3 regions of the Variovorax sp. GW821-FHT09B01 genome follow, and region 3 is predicted to be linked to each of the others. Evidence: predicted binding sites of a transcription regulator. Region 3 holds the regulator's gene; each other region holds the start of a gene.

Region 1 (3,271 bases), on a different contig from region 3:
CGGCCGCCAGGAAGCCCGTGCCCAGCGCCGCGCCCCAGATGCCGCCTTGCGCGAACACGTCGAGCAGCGTCGAGATCTGGTCGGTCAGGCCGGCATTGCGCAGGCCGTAGACCACCAGGTACATGCCCAGCGAGAACACGACGATCTGCCAGGGCGCGCCGCGCAGCACCTTGCGCGTGGCGATGACCTCGCCGCGGGCCGCCACGGCCAACAGCAGCAGCGCGCCAACGGCCGCCACGGCGCTGACCGGCACGCCCAATGGCTCGAGGCCGAAGAAGCCGACGAGCAGCAGCACCAGCACGACCCAGCCCGCGCGAAAGGTGGCCGGGTCGCGGATGGCATCGGCCGGGCGCTTCAAGCGGCTGGCGTCGTAGCGCGCGGGGATGTCGCGGCGAAAGTAGAGCAGCAAGGCCAGCAGGCTAGCGACCACCGCGGCAAGGTTGACCGGCACCATCACCGCCGCATAGGCGTTGAAGCCGATCCCGAAGAAGTCGGCCGAGACGATGTTGACGAGGTTCGACACGATCAGCGGCAGGCTCGCGGTGTCGGCGATGAAGCCGGCTGCCATCACGAAGGCCAGGGTGGTGGCCGGCGTGAAGCCCAGCGCCACCAGCATGGCCATCACGATCGGCGTGAGGATCAGCGCGGCGCCGTCGTTGGCGAACAGCGCCGAGACGGCCGCGCCGAGCAGCACGATGAAGGCGAACAGCCGGCCGCCGCTGCCGCCGCCCCAGCGCGCGACGTGCAGCGCGGCCCATTCGAAGAAGCCGGCCTCGTCGAGCAGCAGGCTGATGACGATCACGGCGACGAAGGTCCCGGTGGCATTCCAGACGATCTGCCAGACCCGCACGACGTCGGGCAGATGCACCACGCCGAGGGCCAGGGCCACCAGCGCGCCCAGCGCGGCGCTCCATCCGATGCCGAGGCCGCGCGGCTGCCAGATGACGAGCACCAGGGTCGCGAGAAAGATGAGAACGGCGGTGAGCATGGGGCGAGGAAACGATGCGGCGCCGACCGTCAGCAGTCGCAGGACGCGCCTTGCGCATCGACTTCGCAGGGCTGCCCCTGGCAGCAGTTCTCGCTCAGATAGGCCAGCAGCCCGTTCATCTGGTCGAACGAGGCGCGGTAGATCAGGTGGCGCCCTTGCCGCTCCTGCGACACCAGGCCCGCGCGGCCCAGCTCCTTGAGATGGAACGACAGGCCCGTGGCCGGAACGCCCAGCGTTTCGGTCAGCGCGCCGGGCGTCATGCCCTGCGGGCCGGCCACGACCAGCGCGCGAAACACACGCAGGCGCACGCTCTGTGCGAGGGCCATGAGGGCGCGGATGACGGCTTCTTCTTCCATATTTCAATCATCGTTGAAATATTGAATCGTGGCAACCGACTTCCCGCGCAACCCGCCCCGGCGCTTGAAACCCCGGCGATTGCCCTTATGATTAGCACTCGCTGTGGTTGAGTGCTAACAAGCCTCGCCTCCAGTCGACGGGCAACCGGTCCTGCAGGATGGGCGCCCAAAAAACCACCACCCAGTTTCTTATCCAGGAGATGCAATGAAACTTCGTCCTTTGGCCGATCGCGTGATCGTCAAGCGTATCGACAGCGAAACCAAGACTGCCTCGGGCATCGTCATCCCCGACGCCGCCGCCGAGAAGCCCGATCAGGGTGAAGTCCTGGCCGTGGGCCCGGGCAAGCGCAATGACAAGGGCGACCTGTCGGCCCTGACCGTGAAGGTCGGCGACCGCGTCCTGTTCGGCAAGTACAGCGGCCAGACCGTCAAGGTCGATGGCGACGAGCTGCTCGTCATGAAGGAAGACGACCTGTTCGCGGTCGTCGAGAAGTAATCCACCCATCCCATTCGGAGTAAACAAACATGGCAGCAAAAGACGTCGTCTTCGGCGGAGAAGCCCGCGCACGCATGGTCGAGGGTGTGAACATCCTGGCCAACGCGGTCAAAGTGACCCTGGGCCCCAAGGGCCGCAACGTGGTGCTCGAGCGCTCGTTCGGCGCCCCCACCGTGACCAAGGACGGTGTGTCGGTCGCCAAGGAAATCGAACTCAAGGACAAGCTGCAGAACATGGGCGCCCAGCTCGTGAAGGAAGTGGCTTCCAAGACTTCGGACAACGCCGGTGACGGCACCACCACCGCGACCGTGCTGGCACAAGCCATCGTGCGCGAAGGCTTCAAGTACGTGGCCGCCGGCATCAACCCGATGGACCTGAAGCGCGGCATCGACAAGGCCGTGACGGCCCTGGTCGAAGAGCTGAAGAAGGCTTCGAAGCCCACCACCACGTCGAAGGAAATCGCTCAAGTCGGCTCGATCTCGGCCAACAGCGACGAAACCATCGGCAAGCTCATCGCCGACGCGATGGACAAGGTCGGCAAGGAAGGCGTGATCACCGTCGAAGACGGCAAGTCGCTGGACAGCGAACTGGACGTCGTCGAAGGCATGCAGTTCGACCGCGGCTACCTGTCGCCCTACTTCATCAACAACCCCGAGAAGCAATCGGCGCTGCTCGACAACCCCTTCGTGCTGCTGTTCGACAAGAAGATCAGCAACATCCGTGACCTGCTCCCCACGCTGGAACAAGTCGCCAAGGCCGGTCGTCCGCTGCTGATCATTGCCGAAGAAGTCGAGGGCGAAGCCCTGGCGACGCTGGTCGTGAACACGATCCGCGGCATCCTGAAGGTCGTGGCCGTCAAGGCGCCTGGCTTCGGCGACCGCCGCAAGGCCATGCTCGAAGACATCGCCATCCTGACGGGCGGCAAGGTCATCGCCGAAGAAGTCGGCCTGACCCTCGAGAAGGTGACGCTGGCCGACCTGGGCCAGGCCAAGCGCATCGAAGTGGGCAAGGAAAACACCATCATCATCGACGGTTCGGGCGCTGCTGCCGACATCGAAGCCCGCGTGAAGCAAGTGCGCGTGCAGATCGAGGAAGCGACCAGCGACTACGACCGTGAAAAGCTGCAAGAGCGCGTGGCCAAGCTGGCCGGCGGCGTTGCAGTGATCAAGGTCGGCGCTGCCACCGAAGTCGAAATGAAGGAAAAGAAGGCTCGCGTCGAAGACGCCCTGCACGCCACCCGCGCTGCAGTGGAAGAAGGCGTGGTTGCCGGTGGTGGCGTGGCCCTGCTGCGTGCCAAGCAAGCCGTGGGCGACCGCGTGAAGGGCGACAACGCCGACCAGGACGCCGGCATCAAGCTGGTCCTGAAGGCCATCGAAGCCCCCCTGCGCGAAATCGTGAACAACGCCGGCGGCGAAGCCTCGGTGGTGGTGA
Region 2 (3,271 bases), on a different contig from region 3:
TTGGGCAGGAAAGCGCTCGCGCCCAGCGCCAGCACGCCCTGCGCCAGCGTGCTGTTGCCGGTGCCCGAAAGCACCACGATGCGGGCCTCGGGATAGCGCAGGCGGAACTCGGCCAGGCCGCTCAGGCCATGGGTGTCGGGCAGCGCGAGGTCGAGCAGCACCAGGCCGATGGCTTCCTGGTGCGCCTCGTAGAGCTTGAGCGCGTCGGCGACGTTGCCGGCCTCGTAGACCTCGATCGCGGCGCCCGAGGAGGTCGCCTGGGCCTGGACCAGCGCGCAGACGCCGAGCCGCAGCAGGTCGTGGTCGTCGACCACCAGGATCGCGGTGCGGCCGCGCGGCGCGATGCCGGCCTGCGCCGCCGAGGACGGGGGAGTGGAGGAGGAAGAGGGATCGAGCGGAGCCACGCGCCGCATCTTAGCGGTGCACCCAGGGCGCGACAGTGCCGGAAGTCATGGCGATCCCCGCGATGGCCGCTCGGTGTAATGCTATTGTTTATATAGCACTTGCCAGCAAAGCCGGCGCGGGGCACCATCGGCGGATTCCATCGCGGGCCGCAACGAACGGACCGCACGAGCCACGGAGACACGCCATGCCGCACACCGCCACCGCCCACGCGCCCGAGGCCGCCAGCGACCGCAAGGTCGACCGCCTGCTGGCCCACTACGAACAGAGCCACCGGCACCCGACGAATGAGCTGATCCACTTCGTCGCGATCCCCGCGATCACGGTCAGCCTGGTCGGGCTGATCTTCGCGATCCACCCCTGGGCCGCCTACGCCTTCCTGCTGGCCAGCCTCGTCTACTACCTGACGCTGCGCTCGCCGGTCCTCCTGCTCGCGATGGGCATCCAGACCGCCATCCTGCTGGCGCTGGTCCATGCCATGGGCAGCCTTGTGTTGCCGATTTCCGCCGCCATCTTCGTGGTGGCCTGGATCTTCCAGTTCATCGGCCACAAGATCGAGGGACGGAAACCTTCGTTCTTCGAAGACATCCAATACCTCTGGGTCGGGCCGCTGTTCGTGGTGTCCAAGCTGCTGCTCAAGCTGGGCATTCGCTGGTAAGTACCCGCTTACGGGGCTTTGCCGGCTGCAAGTCGGACAAGACCACGGCCTTCCAGGGCCGCCGGCCGACAGCCCTTGCCTATCGGCCCGATAGAGACTTTAGGGGAACCCTTGCCTTAGCACTCCCTCAAACCGAGTGCTAATATGGCCAATACGAAGGAGTTTCCCCTGATGACATCCCTGTCTGGAGCCTCTGCCAACCAGCTCGCCGTCGCCAACCCCTGGTCGATGGTGCCCCCGCTGGGTAACCTGGATGCTTACATTTCGGCCGCCAACCGCCTGCCGCTGCTCACCCTCGAGGAAGAGCAGGGCTTCGCCCGCCGTTTGCGCGACCACAACGACCTCGAAGCGGCCGGTGCGCTGATCCTCTCGCACCTGCGCCTCGTGGTGTCCATCTCCCGCCAGTACCTGGGCTACGGGCTGCCGCACGGCGACCTGATCCAGGAAGGCAACGTCGGCCTGATGAAGGCCGTGAAGCGTTTCGACCCCGACCAGGGCGTGCGGCTGGTGAGCTACGCGATGCACTGGATCAAGGCCGAGATCCACGAGTACATCCTGAAGAACTGGCGCATGGTCAAGGTCGCGACGACCAAGGCCCAGCGCAAGCTGTTCTTCAACCTGCGCTCGATGAAGCAGGGCTTCAAGGCCGACTCGGCCGCGGCCGACACCGGCACGCACCGCGAAACGCTGAGCGCCGACGAGGTGACGCAGATGGCCGCGCGCCTGAACGTGAAGCCCGAGGAAGTGCTCGAGATGGAAACCCGGCTGTCGGGCGGCGACGTGCTGCTCGACCCGAGCCCGAACGACGACGGCGAGGAAGCCTTCGGCCCGATCGCCTACCTGGCCGACGCGACGCAGGAACCCACCGCGCTGCTCGAATCGCAGCAGCGCGACCGCCTGTCGAGCGACGGCATCGCGACCGCGCTCGAGGCCCTCGACGCGCGCAGCCGCCGCATCGTGGAAGAGCGCTGGCTCAAGGTCAACGACGACGGTTCGGGCGGCATGACCCTGCACGACCTGGCCGCGGTCTATGGCGTGAGCGCCGAGCGCATCCGCCAGATCGAGGTGGCCGCGATGAAGAAGATGAAGAAGGCACTGGCCGATTACGCCTGATCGGCTTCTTCCGCCCCTTCGAACGAGCCCGGCCCCGCGCCGGGCTTTTTCATGGGCGAATCAACCCGAGGTCTTGGCGAGCGTGCGCAGCGCGCGCTTGGCGATGTAGCGCGTCTCGGGCGTGTTCGATTCCTTCATCCAGCGCGCGCACACGCCATCGACCCACTCCGCCTGCGTCTTGCTCGCGTCGTTGAGCCAGTTGGCGACCGAGTTCTGCACGTAGCGGCTGCCGTCGGCGCGCAGCGGTTCGAGCAGCGGCAACGCGCGCCAGGGCTCGGCCTTCAGCGCCTCGATCTGCGCGCACCACACGCCGCGCGGTCGCGTGAGTTCGCTCGCGAAGCGGCGGATGTTCGGATCCTCGTCGCGCACCCACGGCTGCAGCAGCGCGAGCGCCTCGTCGAGCGAGCCGACGACCGCGTCGCGCACCGCCATCCAGGCGATCTCTCGCACGCCGAAATGCGGATCGGCCGCGAAGCGCCGCACCGCCTCGAGCTGCCCGGCCAGCGGCAATTGCGACAGCGTGACCCACTGCGCCGCCCAGCAGCGCGCGACGTCGCTGGCATGCGTGGCGAGCCGGTGCGCAACGGCGTCGCGTTCGTCGTGCAGCGCAGCGAGGTCGTACAGCGCCCGCGCGATGTGGCCGTGCCGCTGCATCGGCTTGAAGGCACTCAGCATCGCCAGCGTGTCGACCAGCCGCTCGCTCGCCGCGTCGAGGCCGATGTGGCCCGCCACGCTGCGCGCCAGCTGCGGCAGTTCGAGTGCGAGGAATTCGTTGAGGTTGACGGTCTCGATCAGCCCGTCGTTGAGCGCGCGCAGCACCTCGGGCGGGATCAGCGCGATGCGGAACGCGCCCTTGCGTGCCTTCAGGTGCTCGACCGCTTCGATCGCTGCGGCGAGGCTCGCGACCTCCGTGCCGGGCGCCATCGGCTCAGGCCGCCAGCAGGGTCTTGATGTCGGCCACCATCGGCGGCACGCCGGCGCCGTAGCGCGCGTACAGCCGCAGCCGGCCCTGCGGGTCGTAGACGAAGCTCGCGGCCGAGTGGTCCATCGAGTAGCTGGTGGGCGTCTTGCCGTCGACCTTCTTGTAGTAGACCTTGA
Region 3 (3,271 bases):
GATCGCACGATCACGAAATCGCGCAGTGCGATGCGTCTGAGCGCCATCTCAGGAACCTCCTTCGTTCCAATGCAGTTTCTTGCGCAGGGTGTCGAAATAGCTCCAGCCGCGCGGGTGCAGGAAGCGCACCCGGAAATCGGAGCGGCGCACCACCACGCGGTCGCCGATCGCGAGCGAGGCCAGCGATTGCATGTCGAAATTCGCGCTGGCATCGCGCCCGCCCACGAGCTCGATCACGATCTCGTCGGCATCGGGCAGCAGCACTGGGCGGTTCGACAGCGTGTGCGGCGCGATCGGCACCAGCACCCAGCCCGGCACCGCCGGATGCAGCAGCGGCCCGCCGGCCGACAGCGCATAGGCCGTCGAACCCGTGGGCGACGCGATGATCAGGCCGTCGGCGCGCTGGTTGGCCACGAAATGCTTGCCCACCGATACCCGCAGCTCGACCATGCCCGAGGTCGCGCCGCGGTTGACCACCACGTCGTTCATCGCGAGCGCATCGAACACCACGGCGCCGTCGCGCATCACCTGCGCATGCATCAGGCTGCGGTGGTCTTCCTCGTATTCGCCGGCCAGCATCGGGATCAGCGTGGCCTGGAAGTTGTCGAGCGGGATGTCGGTGATGAAGCCGAGCCGGCCCCGGTTGATGCCGATCAGCGGGATGCCGAAGGCCGCGAGTTGCCGGCCGATGCCGAGCATGGTGCCGTCGCCGCCGACCACCAGGCCGAGGTCGCACTGCTGGCCGATCTGCTCGACCGTGAGGGCTTCGTAGCGGTCGCCGGTGGGCAGGGCCTGGGCCGGTTCGTCGTCGCCGCGCGGCTGTTCGACGTAGACCTTGCAGCCCTGGGATTCGAGAAAACTCGCGATGCCTTCCATCACGCTGTCGCGCTCGCCGCACCGGGCTCCGGAAGCCTGGTATTTGCCGATCAGCGCGACGTGACGAAAGGGAGAGGTCATGGCTACAAATTACAACACTAAAATCTTGCAATGCTGGACGACCGCGCCAAGTTGCTGCTCAAGACGCTCGTCGAGCGCTACATCGCCGAAGGCCAGCCTGTCGGCTCGCGAACGCTCTCGCGTTCCTCGGGCCTGGACCTATCGCCCGCGACCATCCGTAACGTGATGTCGGACCTCGAGTCGCTCGGACTGATCGCCAGTCCGCACACCTCGGCCGGCCGCGTGCCCACGGCGCGCGGCTACAGGCTTTTCGTCGACACCATGCTCACCGCGCAGCGCGAGCACCTGGCCGCGCCGAGCCTCGCGCCCGACCAGCCGCAACGCGTGATCGCCAACGCGGCGCACCTGCTGTCGAACCTCTCGCAGTTCGTCGGCGTGGTGATGGCGCCACGGCGTTCGTCGGTGTTCAAGCAGATCGAGTTCCTGCGCCTGTCGGACCGCCGGCTGCTGGTGATCATCGTCTCGCCCGAAGGCGACGTGCAGAACCGCGTGATCTTTCCGGAGGCCGACTACTCGCAGTCGCAGCTGGTCGAGGCCGCGAACTACATCAACGCCCACTATGCGGGCCTGACGATCGAGCAGGTGCGCGACCGGCTGCAGTCCGAGGTCGACACGCTGCGCGGCGAGATCGCGGCGCTGATGCAGGCGGCCGTGAAGGTCAGCTCGGACGTGCTGAGCGAATCGCAGGAAGACGACGTCGTGATCTCGGGCGAGCGCAACCTGCTCGCGGTCAGCGACTTCTCGAGCGACATGGGGCAACTGCGCCGCGCCTTCGAGCTCTTCGAGCAGAAGGCGCAGCTGATGCGGCTGCTCGACGTGTCGAGCAAGGCCGAGGGCGTGCGCATCTTCATCGGCGGCGAGAGCCAGGTGGTGCCGGTCGAGGAGCTGTCCATCGTCAGCGCCAACTACGAGGTCGACGGCCAGGTCGTGGGCACGCTCGGCGTGATCGGCCCGACGCGCATGCCCTACGAGCGCATGATCCAGATCGTCGACATCACTTCCAAGCTGGTCAGCAACGCGCTGAGCCACCGCAAGTAGCAAGGCGCCTTTTCGGCGCGAATAGAATTGAGCCCACGTGGGCCGTTAGCTCAGTTGGTTAGAGCAGCGGACTCATAATCCGTTGGTCGATGGTTCAAGCCCATCACGGCCTACCACCCGTATTTTTGAGATTTGTTTCGACGGATCGAAAAGGCCTCAAAAATACATGCTATGATAGCAAGCTGTGCGGCTGTAGCTCAGTTGGATAGAGTACTTGGCTACGAACCAAGGGGTCGTGGGTTCAATTCCTGCCAGCCGCACCACTCTTCAAGGGTCAACTCGGAAACGAGTTGACCCTTTTCTTTTTGGTACGAGGCTCGTCCGCGCGGCGGACGCCACGCTTCTCTTTCGATCTCCGGAGGCGTCGCTTGAACAAGGCATTCACCAAGGAAACGGATTCCGACGCGGACGACGATGGCGCCGACGGCGCGATGCCGCCGCTGCCCGCGGGCGGCAAGAACTACATCACCCCCGCCGGCTACGCGCGGCTGCGCACCGAGCTGCTGCAGCTGATGGACGAGGAGCGGCCCAAGGTGGTCGAGGCCGTGCACTGGGCCGCCAAGAACGGCGATCGCTCGGAGAACGGCGACTACCTCTACGGCAAGAAGCGGCTGCGCGAGATCGACCGCCGCATTCGCTTCCTCACCAAGCGCCTCGAGATCGCCGAGGTGACCGATCCCTCGGTGCACCACGGCAGCGACCAGGTCTTCTTCGGCGCCACGGTGCGCTATGCGGACGAGAGCGGCGACGAGCGCAGCGTGACGATCCTCGGCATCGACGAGGCCGACAGCGCGCAGTCGCAGGTCAGCTGGATCTCGCCGATCGCGCGGGCGCTGCTGAAGGCGCGGGAGGGCGACGTGGTCAAGCTCGTCACGCCGGGCGGCACGCACGAGGTCGAGCTGCTGTCGGTCGTCTATCCGGCGCCGGGGCCGGGCGCTGCTTAGAGGCTGCGCCGCAGGCGCGGCGCGGACTCAGGACGCGGGAACGGTGCGCGCCGCGGACAGCACCGAGGTGGTCCGGCGCACCGAGCGCAGCACCGCGTCCAGATGCGAGCGGTCGCGTACCGCGATCACGAAGCGCAGATCGGTCGAATCCTGCGGCGTCTCGTCGGCCATCTCGACGTGGGTGATGTCGGCTTCGGCATCGGCCAGCGTCGCGGCCACGCGCGCCAGCACGCCCTTGTCGTTGCGCACGGTGATGATCACGCCGGTTTCGAAGGCGCGCGTCGGTTCGTCGGCCCACTCGACCGCGAAGAAGCGTTCGCTGTCCTTGTGGC

The links. The regulator HrcA, encoded in region 3, represses chaperone genes, less so after heat shock. The targets are predictions, from matches to a motif close to TTAGCACTCNNNNNNNNNGAGTGCTAA.
Region 1: AC07RV_RS30155 (co-chaperone GroES) is a predicted target of HrcA. The motif match lies at 1,436-1,462, and genes of this name have one in related genera.
Region 2: rpoH (RNA polymerase sigma factor RpoH) is a predicted target of HrcA. The motif match lies at 1,177-1,203, and genes of this name have one in related genera.

What each region holds. Positions count from the first base shown of each region.
Region 1 covers NZ_JBWKPQ010000014.1:100,614-103,884, reverse strand. Annotated here, with positions in the region: gene AC07RV_RS30165 (arsenic transporter) at 1-988, opposite strand, end outside; gene AC07RV_RS30160 (ArsR/SmtB family transcription factor) at 1,018-1,344, opposite strand; gene AC07RV_RS30155 (co-chaperone GroES) at 1,550-1,840, shown strand; gene groL (chaperonin GroEL) at 1,870-3,271, shown strand, end outside.
Region 2 covers NZ_JBWKPQ010000021.1:120,498-123,768, reverse strand. Annotated here, with positions in the region: gene AC07RV_RS36250 (response regulator transcription factor) at 1-413, opposite strand, end outside; gene AC07RV_RS36245 (Mpo1 family 2-hydroxy fatty acid dioxygenase) at 590-1,060, shown strand; gene rpoH (RNA polymerase sigma factor RpoH) at 1,232-2,173, shown strand; gene AC07RV_RS36235 (DNA alkylation repair protein) at 2,234-3,097, opposite strand; gene AC07RV_RS36230 (SCO family protein) at 3,102-3,271, opposite strand, start outside.
Region 3 covers NZ_JBWKPQ010000010.1:253,924-257,194, reverse strand. Annotated here, with positions in the region: gene recN (DNA repair protein RecN) at 1-47, opposite strand, end outside; gene AC07RV_RS26310 (NAD kinase) at 49-957, opposite strand; gene hrcA (heat-inducible transcriptional repressor HrcA) at 988-1,995, shown strand; tRNA gene AC07RV_RS26300 (tRNA-Ile) at 2,035-2,111, shown strand; tRNA gene AC07RV_RS26295 (tRNA-Arg) at 2,182-2,258, shown strand; gene greB (transcription elongation factor GreB) at 2,364-2,939, shown strand; gene AC07RV_RS26285 (RelA/SpoT family protein) at 2,967-3,271, opposite strand, start outside.